4 regions of the Bacillus sp. FG16 genome follow, and region 1 is predicted to be linked to each of the others. Evidence: riboswitches for the same ligand, from Rfam matches in the RefSeq annotation. Region 1 holds a riboswitch; each other region holds the start of a gene.

Region 1 (3,669 bases):
TATGAAGTCATTAGCTGACGGAGATATGCTTGCTATTATCTTCTTCTCTGTATTATTTGGTTTAGGTGTAGCAGCAATTGGTGAAAGAGGAAGACCGGTTCTTCAATTTTTCCAAGGTGTAGCTGATGCGATGTTTTACGTAACAAACCAAGTTATGAAATTTGCACCATTTGGTGTGTTTGCGCTAATTGGAGTTACAGTTTCTACATTTGGTCTTGCTTCATTAATTCCATTAGGAAAATTACTAATTGTTGTATATGGAGCAATGATCTTCTTCGTTGTAGTTGTCTTAGGACTTACAGCGAAAATATTTGGAATTAACATTTTCCAATTCTTTAAGATTTTAAAAGACGAGCTGATTTTAGCATATTCTACAGCAAGTTCAGAAACAGTTTTACCAAAAATCATGGAGAAAATGGAGAAATTCGGTTGCCCGAAAGCAATTACATCTTTCGTTATTCCGACAGGTTATTCATTTAACTTAGATGGATCAACTTTATATCAAGCAATTGCGGCTATTTTCTTGGCGCAAATGTACGGTATTGAGTTATCTATTACGCAACAAATTACATTATTACTTGTATTAATGGTTACATCAAAAGGTATTGCAGGTGTACCGGGCGTATCATTCGTTGTATTATTAGCGACACTTGGTACAGTAGGTATTCCACCTGAAGGTTTAGCGTTCATTGCTGGTATTGACCGTATTTTAGATATGGCTCGTACAGCAGTTAACGTTGTAGGAAACTCTTTAGCAGCTGTAGTTATGTCTAAGTGGGAAGGTCAATATGACGCTGAAAAAGGACAAGCTTATTTGAAAGAGATTTCTGAAAAAGGTCAAGCAGCTTAATTATAATATGAACAAGCTCTCACATAATATGTGGGAGCTTTTCTGTATATAGAAGAGGAGCAGACATAATGAAACGTAAATATGGTGATGGTTCTTCGTGGAAGAGACTAATAGAAAAGGGTTATACGGTTAAGCAAGTAGAAGAGGGAATGCTCGGAATACTGGATATAAAAAAGGTGAGAGAGCCTAGTTGTAAAGAATATGATGGTAAAGAAATTTGTATTGCAGGTAATGGGTATACATGGGTTCAATATTTTATTAATGGAAAGAACTTTACGATTACAGCTATGTTAGATGATAGGCACAATTTAGTGCAATATTATATTGATGTGACGAAAGAATATGAAATAGATGACCGTGGTTTACCGTATTTTGATGATTTATATTTAGATGTAGTATTATTACCTAGCGGTAAGGTGTATGTATTAGATGAAGAGGAGCTAGAGGACGCTTATAAAAGTGGCGATGTCACGAAGGAAGATTATGAGCTAGCTTGGTACACGACGAAATGGATATTAGCAACAATAAAAAATAGTGAATTTTATTGGATTTCAATATTGGAAGAAGAAATCGAAAAGTTAAAATGATTATTGTATTCAAATTTTTGCATAATTACCAAAAAAATCTATACAAAAAATAATTGACTTTTGTTTTGTAAGCGAGTAAAGTTAGGGAAGAAATTATTATTAAAAAATAAATATGAAACCTTCTTATAAAGAGAGGCGGAGGGACTGGCCCTACGATGCCTCGGCAGCGGACTCGATTTCAGAGTGCTGTGCCAAATCCAGCAAGCGTGTGCTTGAAAGATGAGAAGAGTGTTTCTTATAGATGTATAAGACCTCTTCTCGTCGGAAGAGGTCTTTTGTTATTCATTAGAAAAAAGGTTGAAACTAGGGAGAGATGGTACTTTGAAAGAAACGAGAGGAAATGGTTTAGCTTTATTACCACTTGGGATATTTTTGGCGCTATTTATTGGTTCTGGAATTATTACAGGTGATTTCTATAAATTGCCGATACTTGTAGCGATTTCAATTGCTGTAGGAGTCGCTTTAGTGATGAATCGTAAAGAAAGTTTTAATGTGAAAGTCGAGCGGTTCGCTAAAGGTGCAGGAAATCCGGATATTATGATTATGGTATTAATTTTTGTGCTTGCAGGTGCATTTTCTGAAACTGCTAAAGGAATGGGTGGAGTAGACTCAACTGTTAATTTAGCGTTAACTATTTTGCCACCAGGATTTATCGTAGCTGGAATCTTTGTTATTGGTGCATTTATTTCATTAGCGATGGGAACATCAATGGGAACAATTGCAGCATTAGCACCGATTGCTGTAGGTATTAGTGGTCAAACTGATATCTCAATTGCACTTGCGATGGCTACTGTTGTTGGCGGAGCGATGTTTGGTGATAATTTATCATTTATTTCAGATACAACAATCGCAGCTGTTCGTTCACAAGGAACAGAAATGAAAGATAAGTTTAAAACGAACTTTTTAATTGTATTACCAGCGGCTATTATTACAATTGTACTATTAGTAATAGTTACTTCAGGAAGTGATACGCAGATTAAAGCGCATAGCTTTGAGTGGATAAAGATTTTACCGTACGCAGGAGTACTTATTACAGCGCTACTTGGCTGGAATGTACTTATTGTATTAGCTGGTGGAACTGTACTATCTGGTGTTATCGGTCTTATAGATGGAAGTTACACGTTAGAAAGTTTCTTTAAAAGTGTAACGACTGGAATGGGCGGTATGATGGAGTTAGTGTTACTTGCTATATTAATTGGCGGTATGGTTGAATTAATCCAATATAATGGTGGTATTCAATATTTAATGAATGTATTAACTCGTAATATTCGTTCGAAAAAAGGAGCAGAATTTGGTATTGCTGGTTTAGTGAGTATGACGAATATGTGTACAGCGAATAATACAATTTCAATTATCTTTACAGGCCCGCTTGCAAAAAATATTGCAGATCAATATGAAATAGACCCTCGTAAATCAGCGAGTGTATTAGATCTTTTCTCATGTTGTGTGCAAGGGTTAATTCCATACGGTGCCCAAATGTTAACGGCAGCAGGATTTGCAGCGTTATCTCCGGTTGAATTGTTACCATATGCATTTTATCCAATTTTAGTTGGAGTATGTGGGATTGTTTCTATTTTAATTGGGTTTCCAAGGTTTTCGAAAGTAGCTGAGAAAAAAGAGTATCATAAAACAGCTTAATTTAATATGAACGTTAGTAATTAAAAAACGTGCAGAGAATAGACTCTGCACGTTTTTTTTTGCGTAAAGGGCTGAATATGACTCGGTCTTAAGTCTGAGTTAAAAACGGTTCTTAAGCTCGTTATGGAAAGATGAAAAAATAGTTAAGATAAGAGTATCAAATCGAAGGGAGGCAAGCACAAGATGAAACAATTTCTAGCGTTTATCGCAGCCGGTATTTTGGCTTTAATTGCTCTTGGTAGTCTTGCTGGTATTGTAGGATTCGCAATCGGAGCAGGAGTTGTATATTGGAGCTATAAATCATTTGTGCGAGCTAAGTCATTTTTTGGAAAGTTAGCTTGGGGTATTGTTGGTTTAATCGGTTTATCCATTGCACTTTCTCATTCACCAGCATTAATCGGTATCGCTGCTTTAGTGGTTTTATACTACGGATACCGTGAGTGGAAAAAAGAAAAAGATGTAGTTGTTGAGTCTGCTCCAGAAAGTTCTAAACCATATAGCAACTTTGAAGATGAGTGGAACAAATTAATGAAAAACTAAAACAATAAATCAAATTATAAATAAAGTAGAAGAGAGGAAGATTTATAATGAAAC
Region 2 (3,669 bases), on a different contig from region 1:
CTTTTGGAATGATCCCTTGTAAAAGTGGGTAGACGAAGAAATCCATTCCACCTGATATCACGTAAAAAGAAATGTTATTTTCCTTTACGAATTGTATAAATTCATGAAAGCCACTGCGAATTTCGGCAGTTTCTTTTAAAAATTGAATTATATTATCGCGCAGATGAGTAGGTATTAATTGAAATAATTGAGAAACACCCTCTTGAATAGATAGCTCTTGTGATAAAATTCTATTTTTTACTTCTGCTGCTTCTGGTGGAGCGAATTTTTCCATAATGGACATAATGTTATCATTATTTGTAATCGTCCCATCGAAATCACAAAACACTTGAATACTCATAACTTCACCTCATGAGAGGGGTTTCCCCATATTTGTAGTGCGCTATGTAAATTAATTTCATCTACTTCATGGAGTAATTTACCTTGCAGAGTAGCTTCAATTGCAGTACGGAAAGCTTTACCACCGCCTTGCGCTCCATACGGATGCCCATGTATCCCGCCGCCGGCATTAATAACAACATCTTTACCGAAATCTTGCAGAATAAAAGGAACGAAACCAGGATGAATACCGGCAGATGGGACAGAAAAACTTTTCTTGAAAAATGCATCTTCCTCAGTTAAATATTTTGAAATGCTGAGAGCTTCTTCTTTTTCTAATGCAACGCTTCCGTATGGAGACGGGAATAAAGAAAAATCTGCACCAGCATAACGTAGTAGCTTTCCAAGTAATAATGGAGATGAAATTCCATATAACTTCGATGCCGAATAAGCACCACTTACAGCAGGGTGTGCCATAATAGGAACCGGGATTTCATCATCTTCTGCAAGTGATTGTAGTACATCTAGTCCGTAAGCAAATACGTTAAATAATAGAATATCAGCCCCAGCTTGCACTGCACGTTTTGCATTTTCTTTTAAGTCGAAAGTGCGTCCTGTTAAATTTACGGCATATAACGTTTTATGGCCGTATGTTTCATAGACTGATTGTAAAACTTCTTTTCCAGATACTATTCGTTTCGTGAGTGGTGTTAATGAGTTCTCAAATAAAATTTCATCATCTTTTACAATATCTACACCACCAATTGCTTGATCACGTAATTGAGTTTTTAAGTATCCAATATTTCGTCCAATCATTCCCTTAAAAATGCTCATTAAAAGGGGACGATCATACACTTCTATCAGGTTTCTAACGCCATCGATCCCGAACTTGGGACCAGGAAAATGTTCTTTCAATTCTTCTGAAAAAGTTAAGTCAATTAATTTTACTTCGCCATCAAGTGATAGCTTTCCGAATGTAGTTGTTAAAATCGCTGGTAAGTCTGGACTGAAATTTAATAACGGGTATTCGATTTTAATAATCCCACGTTTTACCTTTTTGCGTAAATATGAATTCGTATGTTCTTGTTCAGCTAATTCCTCAATATGAATGACGTTGCCTTTATGCTGTTTTAATTGTTCTTGTAATAAGTGTGGCAAATGAGTCCAAGAACCAATTGTTAATCCGAGTGCAATTGGTTCCGCCTTTTTTTCTAAGTTATGTGAATCGTCATGAATTAAATACGTCGCTATAATTCCGCTCATTGTTATAACCCCCTAGTTAAATAAAAAAACCTCTCAGCTAAGGAGAGGTTTTTTTACAACCAGCTCCTTATCTGTCAGCATAATGCTGCGAGAATTAGCACCGTGTCTACAATTGTAGATCGGTTGCCGGGCTTCGTCGGGCTCGTCCCTCCACCTGCTCTTGATAAGAAGTATTTAGAAATGTTTAAATTTTTAAGATAACTGAATTTTGTCAGATATTTTTCATGTTGTCAATGGCTTTTTGAAAATTTTTAATTTCTCAATTCGATTAATTGCTTCCCGCAATCGCTCCTCTGTATGCAGGAGCCCAACGCGAACATAACCTTCGCCGTGCTCACCGAAGCCAACACCTGGAGCAACTGCAACGTGTACTTTTTCTAATAAAATATTAGAAAATTCCTCAGATGTATAGCCCTCTGGTACAGGAAGCCATGCAAAGAATGATCCTTTTGGAATATCAACATTCCAACCAATGGAATGACAAGCTTCTATAAGGACATTTCTTCGAGATTCGTAACTATTTACAAGGTCTATTACGCAAGACTGTGAACTTAATAGTGCTTCGCGGGCAGCATCTTGAACTGCACCAAAAATACTAACATACATATGATCTTGCAATAGGTTAATGGTTTCAATGACACTTTCATTCCCTACTGCAAAAGCAATACGCCAGCCAGCCATATTGAAAGTTTTCGATAGAGTGTAAATTTCAATTCCTGTATCTTTGGCACCATCTGCTTGCAAGAAACTAACAGGTTTTTGACCATCAAATCCGATAGCGCCGTAAGCGAAATCGTGAACAACTAATATATTATGTTTATTAGCAAAGTGAATGGTTTTATCAAAAAAATCTTTTGATGCAGTAGCACCGGTAGGGTTATTTGGATAGTTTAAAAACATTAACTTTGCTTGCTCAGCGATAGAGTCATCAATTTGTTTATAATCCGGTAAAAAATGATTTTCTGCAATAAGTGGCATGGTTTCAAAGTGTGCCTTTGCTAAGGCAACCCCGGATAAATAATCTGGATAGCCTGGATCCGGAACGAGAATCGTATCACCAGGATTTGTAAAACAAATCGGTAATTCTACTAGTCCAGCCTTTCCGCCAAACAAAATAGCAACTTCAGTTTTTGGGTTTAATTCGACGCCGTATTCACGTTTATAGAATGTAGCTACGGCTTCCTTTAAGCTTTCATGTCCGCGAAATGGCGGATATTTATGATGAATGGTCTTTTCGGCAGCATCTTGTAAAGCTTTTACGATATGCTGCGGTGTTGGTTGATCTGGATTACCTTGACCTAGATTAATAACATCGTGACCAGCTGCAACGACTTTGTTAACTTTTGCAACAAGTGAAGCGAAAAATTGTGTTGGCAATGATGTTACTATCTCAGAAGGTTGAAATAATTTCATACTTTCCACCTCTTTTGAAAGTTGTTACAATTCTAGTGACAAATGATATAATCTTTCCAGTATTTTGTAAAGAGAAAAATAAGAATGGGGCTGAAAAAATGAAAGTCGCATGTATTCAAATGGATATTGTTTTTGGAGATGTAGAAAAAAATATTGAGAATGCTAAAAATAAAATAAGCGAAGCTATGAAGGAAAGGCCAGATGTTATCGTCTTACCAGAGTTATGGACAACAGGATATGATTTAACGAGACTTTCTGAAATTGCAGATAGGGATGGAGTGGAAACGAAAGAAAAGTTAATAGAATGGGCGAAGCAATATGATGTACATATTGTTGGTGGGTCCATAGCAAAGCAAACGGAGCAAGGCGTTACAAATACGATGTATGTTGTAAATAATGAAGGACAGCTAGTCAACGAATATAGTAAAGTACATTTATTTCAGCTTATGGATGAACATAAATATTTAATAGCTGGTAATAGTACGGGCGAATTTAAGCTAGATGATGTTGAATGTGCTGGAACAATTTGTTATGATATTCGTTTTCCAGAGTGGATGCGTGTCCATACTGCTAAAGGGGCAAAAGTATTATTTGTTGTAGCAGAATGGCCATTAGTTCGTTTAGCACATTGGCGTTTGCTATTGCAAGCAAGAGCGGTTGAAAATCAGTGTTATG
Region 3 (3,669 bases), on a different contig from region 1:
GCTACTTAGAAGAAGGAAATCAACTCATGCAAGGTGCGTTTGAATTTATAAATCAAATTCAAGGGGAGTATGAGTTGTATATAGTGACAAATGGTGTTTCTAAGACGCAAGATAAACGTTTGCGTAATGCAGGGCTACATTCATTGTTTAAAGATGTTTTTGTTTCTGAAGATACAGGTTTTCAAAAGCCGATGAAAGAGTATTTTGATTATGTTTTTGAACGGATTCCTAACTTTGCACCTGAAGAAGGGCTGATTATTGGAGATTCATTAAGCGCCGATATTAAAGGTGGATATGTAGCGGGAATTGATACTTGTTGGTTTAACCCAGAAAGTAAATTAAATGATAGTGGAATTATACCGACATATGAAGTGCATAATTTTGAAGAGTTAGAAGCGTTATTAAAGCAGCGCGTGTAATAAAAAAATAGGCAGTGGAGCTTTCGTCCCCACTGCCTATTTTGATTAATTTGTAGTTTTGTTATGTTTTGGAAGTGGAAAGGCATTCCCGATAGCAGCTGCACCAAGCATTGGCAATAGCAAATTAAGCGGGAAAAACATAAGTAATAGTAATGTTATAGCTATTGGCTTTCGTAACGCATAGCTCGAAATTGCTGTCGTTACGATGGCAACAGATGCTACTGGATCTATAGGAAGAATAGATGCTACAGCGTATCCGATACTTGACCCAGAAAATATAATTGGGAAGATATGTCCACCTCGCCACCCTGTGTTCAAACAAACGGCAGTAATGCACAACTTTAAAATCCCTGAAAGAAGTAGTATCCACAAAGATAAATGGCTCCATTCAACAACTAATTCTTTTAATTGATGTTCCCCTGAAAATAATGTGTATGGAAGAAAAGTTCCTGCAATTCCTAATAAAATACCACCGAGAATTCCGAGTGTCAGCTTGTATTCTCTAAAAGGGTGAATTAACTTCTCTAATGTGAATTCTAACTTGAAATAAAAGAAACCAACTATAGCACCGATACTAGCAAGTGGAAGAAATGCGATCCATTCATTGAAAGAAAGTGAACCTTCCCCGAAATCAACAATAAAGGATCCACGATTATCGAGTTTACTCAGTAGTAAATAAACAGAAAAACCTGCGAAGGTAGTAGCTAAGTATACAATCGCCTTTTTTCCTTTAGAAAAAGCAGCAATTTGTTCTCCCTCATTTTCATTCGGTGCTAAATAACCGAATAATGGTGCGTTGAAAATGACACTTAAAGTAGCGCCAATTCCGATCTCGGTTAGCTCATCCATACCCTTCAAGGCAAATTTAAAGCGATCCCCTATCCATGTGCAAAGTCCGCCTATAATTCCAACTAGTGCGGCTTCTGGACCAAGACTAGCACCGAAAATTAAAACAATAATCGCGGTTAAAGTAGCCCGATGGACAAAGCGATATTCGATTCGACCAGTTTTTTTATATTCAGTCATCACTTCAGGCATAAGGCGTGGGTATGTACCGAAATATTTTTGTGATAGACCAACGAGGACCCCGCCAATTATTGTTACGCAAAGGGTGTAATAAGAGGGAAAAGAGAGAACTTCAGGCAAGTATCCCCAAATAAAGTGGATTCCAATATTTATTGTGACTAAAAATAACCAAACTGTAGCTCCTACTATAGATCCTAGAAGAATGCCATATAGAGCAAGTATGTACTGTATATCTTTTTTATCTGTCATGTTATACCTCCGTTATGTAAATCTTAGTAGGGAAAAAAGTGAAATATACTAGTGGAAAATGGATTGAATATATATAGTATCTTTTTGAGAGGATCGCCTATTCAACATGTAGGCTAAATTTTGGAGAATTTGAATTTATAGGTTAAATTACTTATTTAATTTTATAGACTGATTTGAGGTTTTTAAAGGTCTTTTTTGAAATAGATTAGAATATATTTCTTTTGTTGCTTTATATGAAATTGTTAACGTTTATTTTAGAACATTCAGAAAAACAGTTTGACATTAGGAAATTATTGCTATAAAATCAACGGTAATTGCATAGTCTTATCAAGAAAAGGTGGAGGGACAGGCCCGATGAAACCTTGGCAACAGCCGTATAACGGAATTGTGCCAAATCCTGCAGGTAGTAATCCTGAGAGATAAGAAAGAGCCTTTAGAGCGTGTTTTCAAACTGCTCCTTTCTTGTTTTCAGGAAAGGGGCAGTTTTTTATTTTGTATAAAAGAAAGGAGAATGAGAGATGGGAGAATCATGGGGAAAAGGAACGATTTGTGTGCAAGGTGGCTATACGCCAAAGAATGGTGAACCACGTGTTTTACCACTTTATCAAAGTACAACGTATAAATACGATACTTCAGATGATTTAGCAGCCCTATTTAACTTAGAGGCAGAAGGATATATTTATACGCGTATTGGAAACCCTACTCTAGCCGCATTTGAGCAGAAGTTATCAGATTTAGAAGGCGGTGTAGGAGCTGTTGCAACGGCTTCTGGGCAAGCAGCCATTATGCTCGCAGTTTTAAATATTTGTAGTAGTGGAGACCATTTGCTTTGCTCTTCAACGGTTTACGGGGGAACGTTTAATTTATTTGGAGTGAGTTTGCGTAAACTTGGCATTGATGTTACGTTCTTTAATCCAAATTTAACGGCAGATGAAATTGCGGCACTTGCTAATGACAAGACGAAACTCATTTATGCAGAATCATTAGGAAATCCAGCGATGAACGTTTTAAATTTCAAAGAATTTTCAGCTGCCGCTAAAGAATTAGAGGTACCTTTTATCGTTGATAATACATTAGCAACTCCTTATTTATGCCAAGCGTTTGAACATGGGGCGAATATTATTGTTCATTCTACGACGAAATATATCGATGGGCATGCGAGCTCCTTAGGCGGTATTGTAATTGACGGTGGAAACTTTGATTGGACAAATGGAAAATATCCTGAGCTTGTTGAACCAGATCCAAGTTATCACGGTGTAAGTTACGTTCAAAACTTTGGTGCAGCAGCGTATATTGTGAAAGCACGTGTTCAGCTATTAAGAGATTATGGGAATTGTATGAGCCCATTCAATGCATATATTAGCAATATTGGCTTAGAGACTTTACATTTACGAATGGAGCGTCATAGCGAAAATGCTCTCGCGGTTGCTAAGTGGCTTGCTAATCATGAACGTATTGAATGGGTGAATTATCCGGGATTAGATAGTAATGAAAATTACTCGTTAGCACAAAAGTATTTGAAAAAAGGTGCTAGTGGGGTTTTAACATTTGGGATTAAAGGGGGATTAGAAGCAGCAAAAGAATTTATCGCAAATGTAAAACTAGCAACTCTCGTAACACACGTAGCTGATGCACGAACTTGCGTTATACATCCTGCTAGTACGACGCATAGACAATTAAGTGCTGAAGATCAGCGTTTAGCTGGTGTTACATCTGATTTAATTCGTTTATCGGTTGGTATAGAAGATGTTTCTGATATTATTGCAGATTTGGAAGCAGCTCTAGTTGGAGGCAAAACACATGCCGATCATAATTGATAAAGATTTACCGGCTCGCAAAGTGTTGCAAAAAGAAAATATTTTTGTAATGACGAAGGAGCGAGCAGAAACACAAGATATACGCGCTTTAAAAATTGCTATATTAAATTTAATGCCAACGAAGCAAGACACAGAGGCGCAATTACTTCGCTTAATTG
Region 4 (3,669 bases), on a different contig from region 1:
TTCGTGTAATAGAAGCTCTTGTACTTTAAATAGTTCCTCGCTCCCGGTTTTTGGTGCTGTATTAATAGGAAGTGTAAGTTGTTTTCCAGTCATTGCTTCCACAATTTGTTGAGCTGTAATTGTTGTAATGGTTTCAGAAAGGGCAACTTGACCATTATGTAATACAGTTACATCATCCGCGAAATTTCGAATCTCTGATAAACGATGAGAAACTAAAAGGATGCCAATTCCTTTTGATGTTAAATCTTTTAATAGTTTCCCAAAGGTTTCAACTTCTTTTGGTCCAAGAGAAGAAGTAGGTTCATCTAATAAAAGGTAATTTGTATTGTTAGATAAAGCTCTTGCGATAAGAAGTAATTGTTTTTCATGTAATGAACAGTTTGAAACATCTTCCGAAACATTTAAATTTACCTGTACAGTTTGCAAATGTTGTTTAGCAAGTGCGACTAATTTGGACTTTGAAAATAGTACTTTATTTTGCATTGCTAAATGATCGATTAGTACATTTTCTAATACAGATAATCCGGGAATAAGTCCGTGATCTACTTCTTGTGTTACGAAAGAAATGCCATGCTTTTTTGCATCGCGCGGGGAAGTAAAGGAAACAGACTGAGTATCAATTTTTATATCGCCAACAACTGGTTGAATTTCACCAGTTGCTATTTTTAGTAAAGTACTTTTTCCCGCACCGTTCATGCCTAGTAAAGCGTGTACTTTTCCTTTTTGAATATGAATAGAAACATCTTCTAGAACAGGTGTAGCGACATGATAAGAATGTGTAATGTTTTGAAGAGAGAACGTCATCATTTTTTCTCCTTCTCTAATTTTTTCATCCAAGGGGAATATGCATCTTTTGAGTCTCCCCAACCGTTTATATATTTTGATAACTGATCCATTGTTATATTTTCTTTTGGTAAACTATTTTTCTTTACTAAATAAGGTTCTAGTGAATAAATATCTGGCGTTTGTTCACCAGCAATTTTTTTGTATAAAAATCGTACTTGAACCTTACCTACTTCAGCTGGATCAGTTGCAGCTGTAGCAGTCCAAGGTGAGTTTTCTTTTTGCATGAGTTGTAAATCTTCATTGCTTAAGTCAATGCCATATACTTTTATATCTGTACGACCAGCTTGTTCAAGTGCTTTAACAGCCCCTTTAGCAAACTCATCCCACGAAGCGAAAATAGCTTGTAAATCGTCTTTTTTCGGATATTTCTTTAGTAAAGCTTCTACTTGTGTTTGTGTATCGAGCGGTGTGTTATTACTAGCAGTACCGAATCTTGCAACTTCTTTTATATTTGGATACCGTTTATAAAAAGCATCAATGATAACATTGCGACGTTCCATTGGAGCAAATCCGCCGACCCATACAACTGCGATATTTCCTTGTCCATTCAAATCTTCCGCTAACGTTTTTAATGATTTCCATGCAAGACTATAGTCATCTTGATCAATAATTGTCACACCTGGCAAGCGTAGATCGTTATCGAACGCAACTACGGGAATGTTCGCCTGTAACGCTTTTTCTACTCCAGGTTTTAGTGCTTCAGAACGGCCATGATCAATTAAAATACCATCCACTTTTGAATTAATAGCAGTATCTAAATTTGCAGCCATTTTTGCTAAATCGTTATCAGAATTGTAGACTTGTACACTGCCGCCAAATAGCTCAACTTGTTTTTTGACACCCTCAATATATTGAGAGGAAAAAGTTCCGATGGACATTTGCATAATTAATGCGATTTTTAATGGCTTCTTCATTTGGCTTGGAATTTCTGTTTGTAATTGATTTTCTACCGTTGTAGTCGCCTTTCTCACAGTTTGTTGCTTTTGTGAAGAGATAGCATCTTGTTCATTTGTACAAGATGCTAATGTAAATAAGAGAAAAATAAGTACGATGGAACATAATTTTTTCATAAAAAAATCCCTCCTAAACTAAAAAGAGAGAGGAGGGAGTGAAAATAAAAAACGCCTTTTCATATAGAAAAGACGCCTTATCATATTACTCTTATCTTTCAACACAATGTGTTGTAAGAATTAGCACCGTGCCCATAAATGGGTCGGTTGCCGGGCTTCGTAGGGCTCATCCCTCCACCTGCTCTTGATAAGACATCGAATATTTAACTATTTTGAATTATTCCACAAACGAATGGTGTTGTCAAACAGTATTTATAAAAAAATCCCTCAGGAAGAGGGATTTTAATGTGGTAAGAATATCAATTGATAAGCAAACAAAATTCCAAATACATACACAAGTGGGTGAACAGCACGGAATTTACCTTTTGCCACTTTCATAAGTGGGTATGAAATAAATCCAAGTGCGATACCTGTTGCGATACTTGATGTAAGTGGCATGCTTAAGATTACTAAAAATGCTGGGAATGCTTCATCAAATGAGTCCCAATCGATGTGGCGAACTGAACCCATCATAAGACTACCAACAATAATTAATGATGGTGCAGTAATAGCTGATACACCAGAAACGGCACTTACTAATGGTCCGAAGAATGCTGCTAGTGCGAATAGAACAGCTACTGTAACAGTTGTTAAACCAGTACGACCACCAGCTGCAACACCAGCAGATGATTCAATGTAAGCTGTTGATGGTGTTGTTCCGAACATAGAACCGATTGTTGCTGAGAATGAGTCAGATAGAAGAGCTCGTCCAGCTTTTGGAAGTTTTCCGTCTTTCATAAATCCACCTTGTTGAGCTACCCCAAGTAATGTACCTGTTGTATCAAATAATGTAACAAGGAAGAATGAGAATACAACGCCGTATAATCCGTAGTTAATTACGTCAGATACAGCAGTAATTGGATTTGAAACAATAATTCCTTCTGGTAATCCAGGCATTGATGTAACACCGTTTGAGAATGTTAATTGTCCTGTGAAGAAAGCGATAATACCAGTTAATAGCATACCGATAAATAGTGCGCCATTTACATTTAAAGACATAAGAACAATAGTAATTCCAAGCCCAGCCAATGCTAGTAGAACTGGAGCAGAGTGAAGATCACCAAGTCCAACTAAGTTTGCATCATTTTTTGTAACGATACCTGTTAAACGTAAACCGATAAAGGCGATGAAAAGACCGATACCAGCAGTAATTGCATGTTTTAAGTTTTCAGGAATTGCTTCCATTAATTTTGTACGGAAAGATGTAAATGATAGCAAAATTAAAATCATACCTGCTACGAATACAGCAGAGAATGCAATTGCGAAAGTCATGCCTTCATGCGCTTTTACAACAGAGTAAGAGAAGTAAGCATTTAATCCCATACCTGGCGCGATTGCGATTGGTAAGTTTGTAAAGATTGCCATAAATAATGTTCCGACAACAGCAGCAATAATTGTTGCTGTAAATGCTTGTTCAAATGGAACACCTGCATCCCCAAGGATAACAGGGTTTACGACAATGATATATGCCATTGTTAAGAAGGTAATAATACCTGCCATAATTTCAGTTTTAATAGAAGTTTTATGTTTTGAAAGGTTAAACATATAAACATCCTTTCTGTTTACGAATAATTTTCACAACAGTTATATATAATATTCGTTTTTTAACTATTTTGCAATAGTTTTGCATAAAAAGTTTATAACAATTCATATTTTGTGTCTTAAATTCGAATATTAATCGTAACTTGATGTGTGAATTTCAGTTTTTATTATG

Evidence for each region. Region 1 has a riboswitch for S-adenosylmethionine ahead of ACODS7_RS12620 (Na+/H+ antiporter NhaC family protein). Riboswitches for the same ligand answer to the same signal wherever they lie in the genome.
Region 2: linked by a shared signal. The riboswitch ahead of mtnW (2,3-diketo-5-methylthiopentyl-1-phosphate enolase) and the one ahead of ACODS7_RS12620 (Na+/H+ antiporter NhaC family protein) in region 1 are both predicted to bind S-adenosylmethionine.
Region 3: linked by a shared signal. The riboswitch ahead of ACODS7_RS11745 (bifunctional O-acetylhomoserine aminocarboxypropyltransferase/cysteine synthase) and the one ahead of ACODS7_RS12620 (Na+/H+ antiporter NhaC family protein) in region 1 are both predicted to bind S-adenosylmethionine.
Region 4: linked by a shared signal. The riboswitch ahead of ACODS7_RS17980 (sugar ABC transporter substrate-binding protein) and the one ahead of ACODS7_RS12620 (Na+/H+ antiporter NhaC family protein) in region 1 are both predicted to bind S-adenosylmethionine.

What each region holds. Positions count from the first base shown of each region.
Region 1 is NZ_JBMDKC010000028.1:18,549-22,217, reverse strand. Features, by position in the region: gene gltP (glutamate/aspartate:proton symporter GltP) at 1-850, shown strand, start outside; gene ACODS7_RS12625 (ribonuclease FAU-1 family protein) at 919-1,437, shown strand; SAM riboswitch class I at 1,558-1,663, shown strand; gene ACODS7_RS12620 (Na+/H+ antiporter NhaC family protein) at 1,759-3,075, shown strand; gene ACODS7_RS12615 (lmo0954 family membrane protein) at 3,259-3,615, shown strand; gene ACODS7_RS12610 (PspA/IM30 family protein) at 3,663-3,669, shown strand, end outside.
Region 2 is NZ_JBMDKC010000001.1:180,765-184,433, forward strand. Features, by position in the region: gene ACODS7_RS01090 (2-hydroxy-3-keto-5-methylthiopentenyl-1-phosphate phosphatase) at 1-340, opposite strand, end outside; gene mtnW (2,3-diketo-5-methylthiopentyl-1-phosphate enolase) at 337-1,581, opposite strand; SAM riboswitch class I at 1,646-1,751, opposite strand; gene ACODS7_RS01100 (pyridoxal phosphate-dependent aminotransferase) at 1,804-2,994, opposite strand; gene ACODS7_RS01105 (carbon-nitrogen family hydrolase) at 3,009-3,669, shown strand, end outside.
Region 3 is NZ_JBMDKC010000025.1:30,875-34,543, reverse strand. Features, by position in the region: gene ACODS7_RS11755 (YjjG family noncanonical pyrimidine nucleotidase) at 1-419, shown strand, start outside; gene ACODS7_RS11750 (chloride channel protein) at 465-1,694, opposite strand; SAM riboswitch class I at 2,016-2,120, shown strand; gene ACODS7_RS11745 (bifunctional O-acetylhomoserine aminocarboxypropyltransferase/cysteine synthase) at 2,213-3,511, shown strand; gene metA (homoserine O-acetyltransferase MetA) at 3,495-3,669, shown strand, end outside.
Region 4 is NZ_JBMDKC010000048.1:27,466-31,134, reverse strand. Features, by position in the region: gene ACODS7_RS17985 (sugar ABC transporter ATP-binding protein) at 1-807, opposite strand, end outside; gene ACODS7_RS17980 (sugar ABC transporter substrate-binding protein) at 804-1,916, opposite strand; SAM riboswitch class I at 2,005-2,110, opposite strand; gene ACODS7_RS17975 (NCS2 family permease) at 2,199-3,500, opposite strand.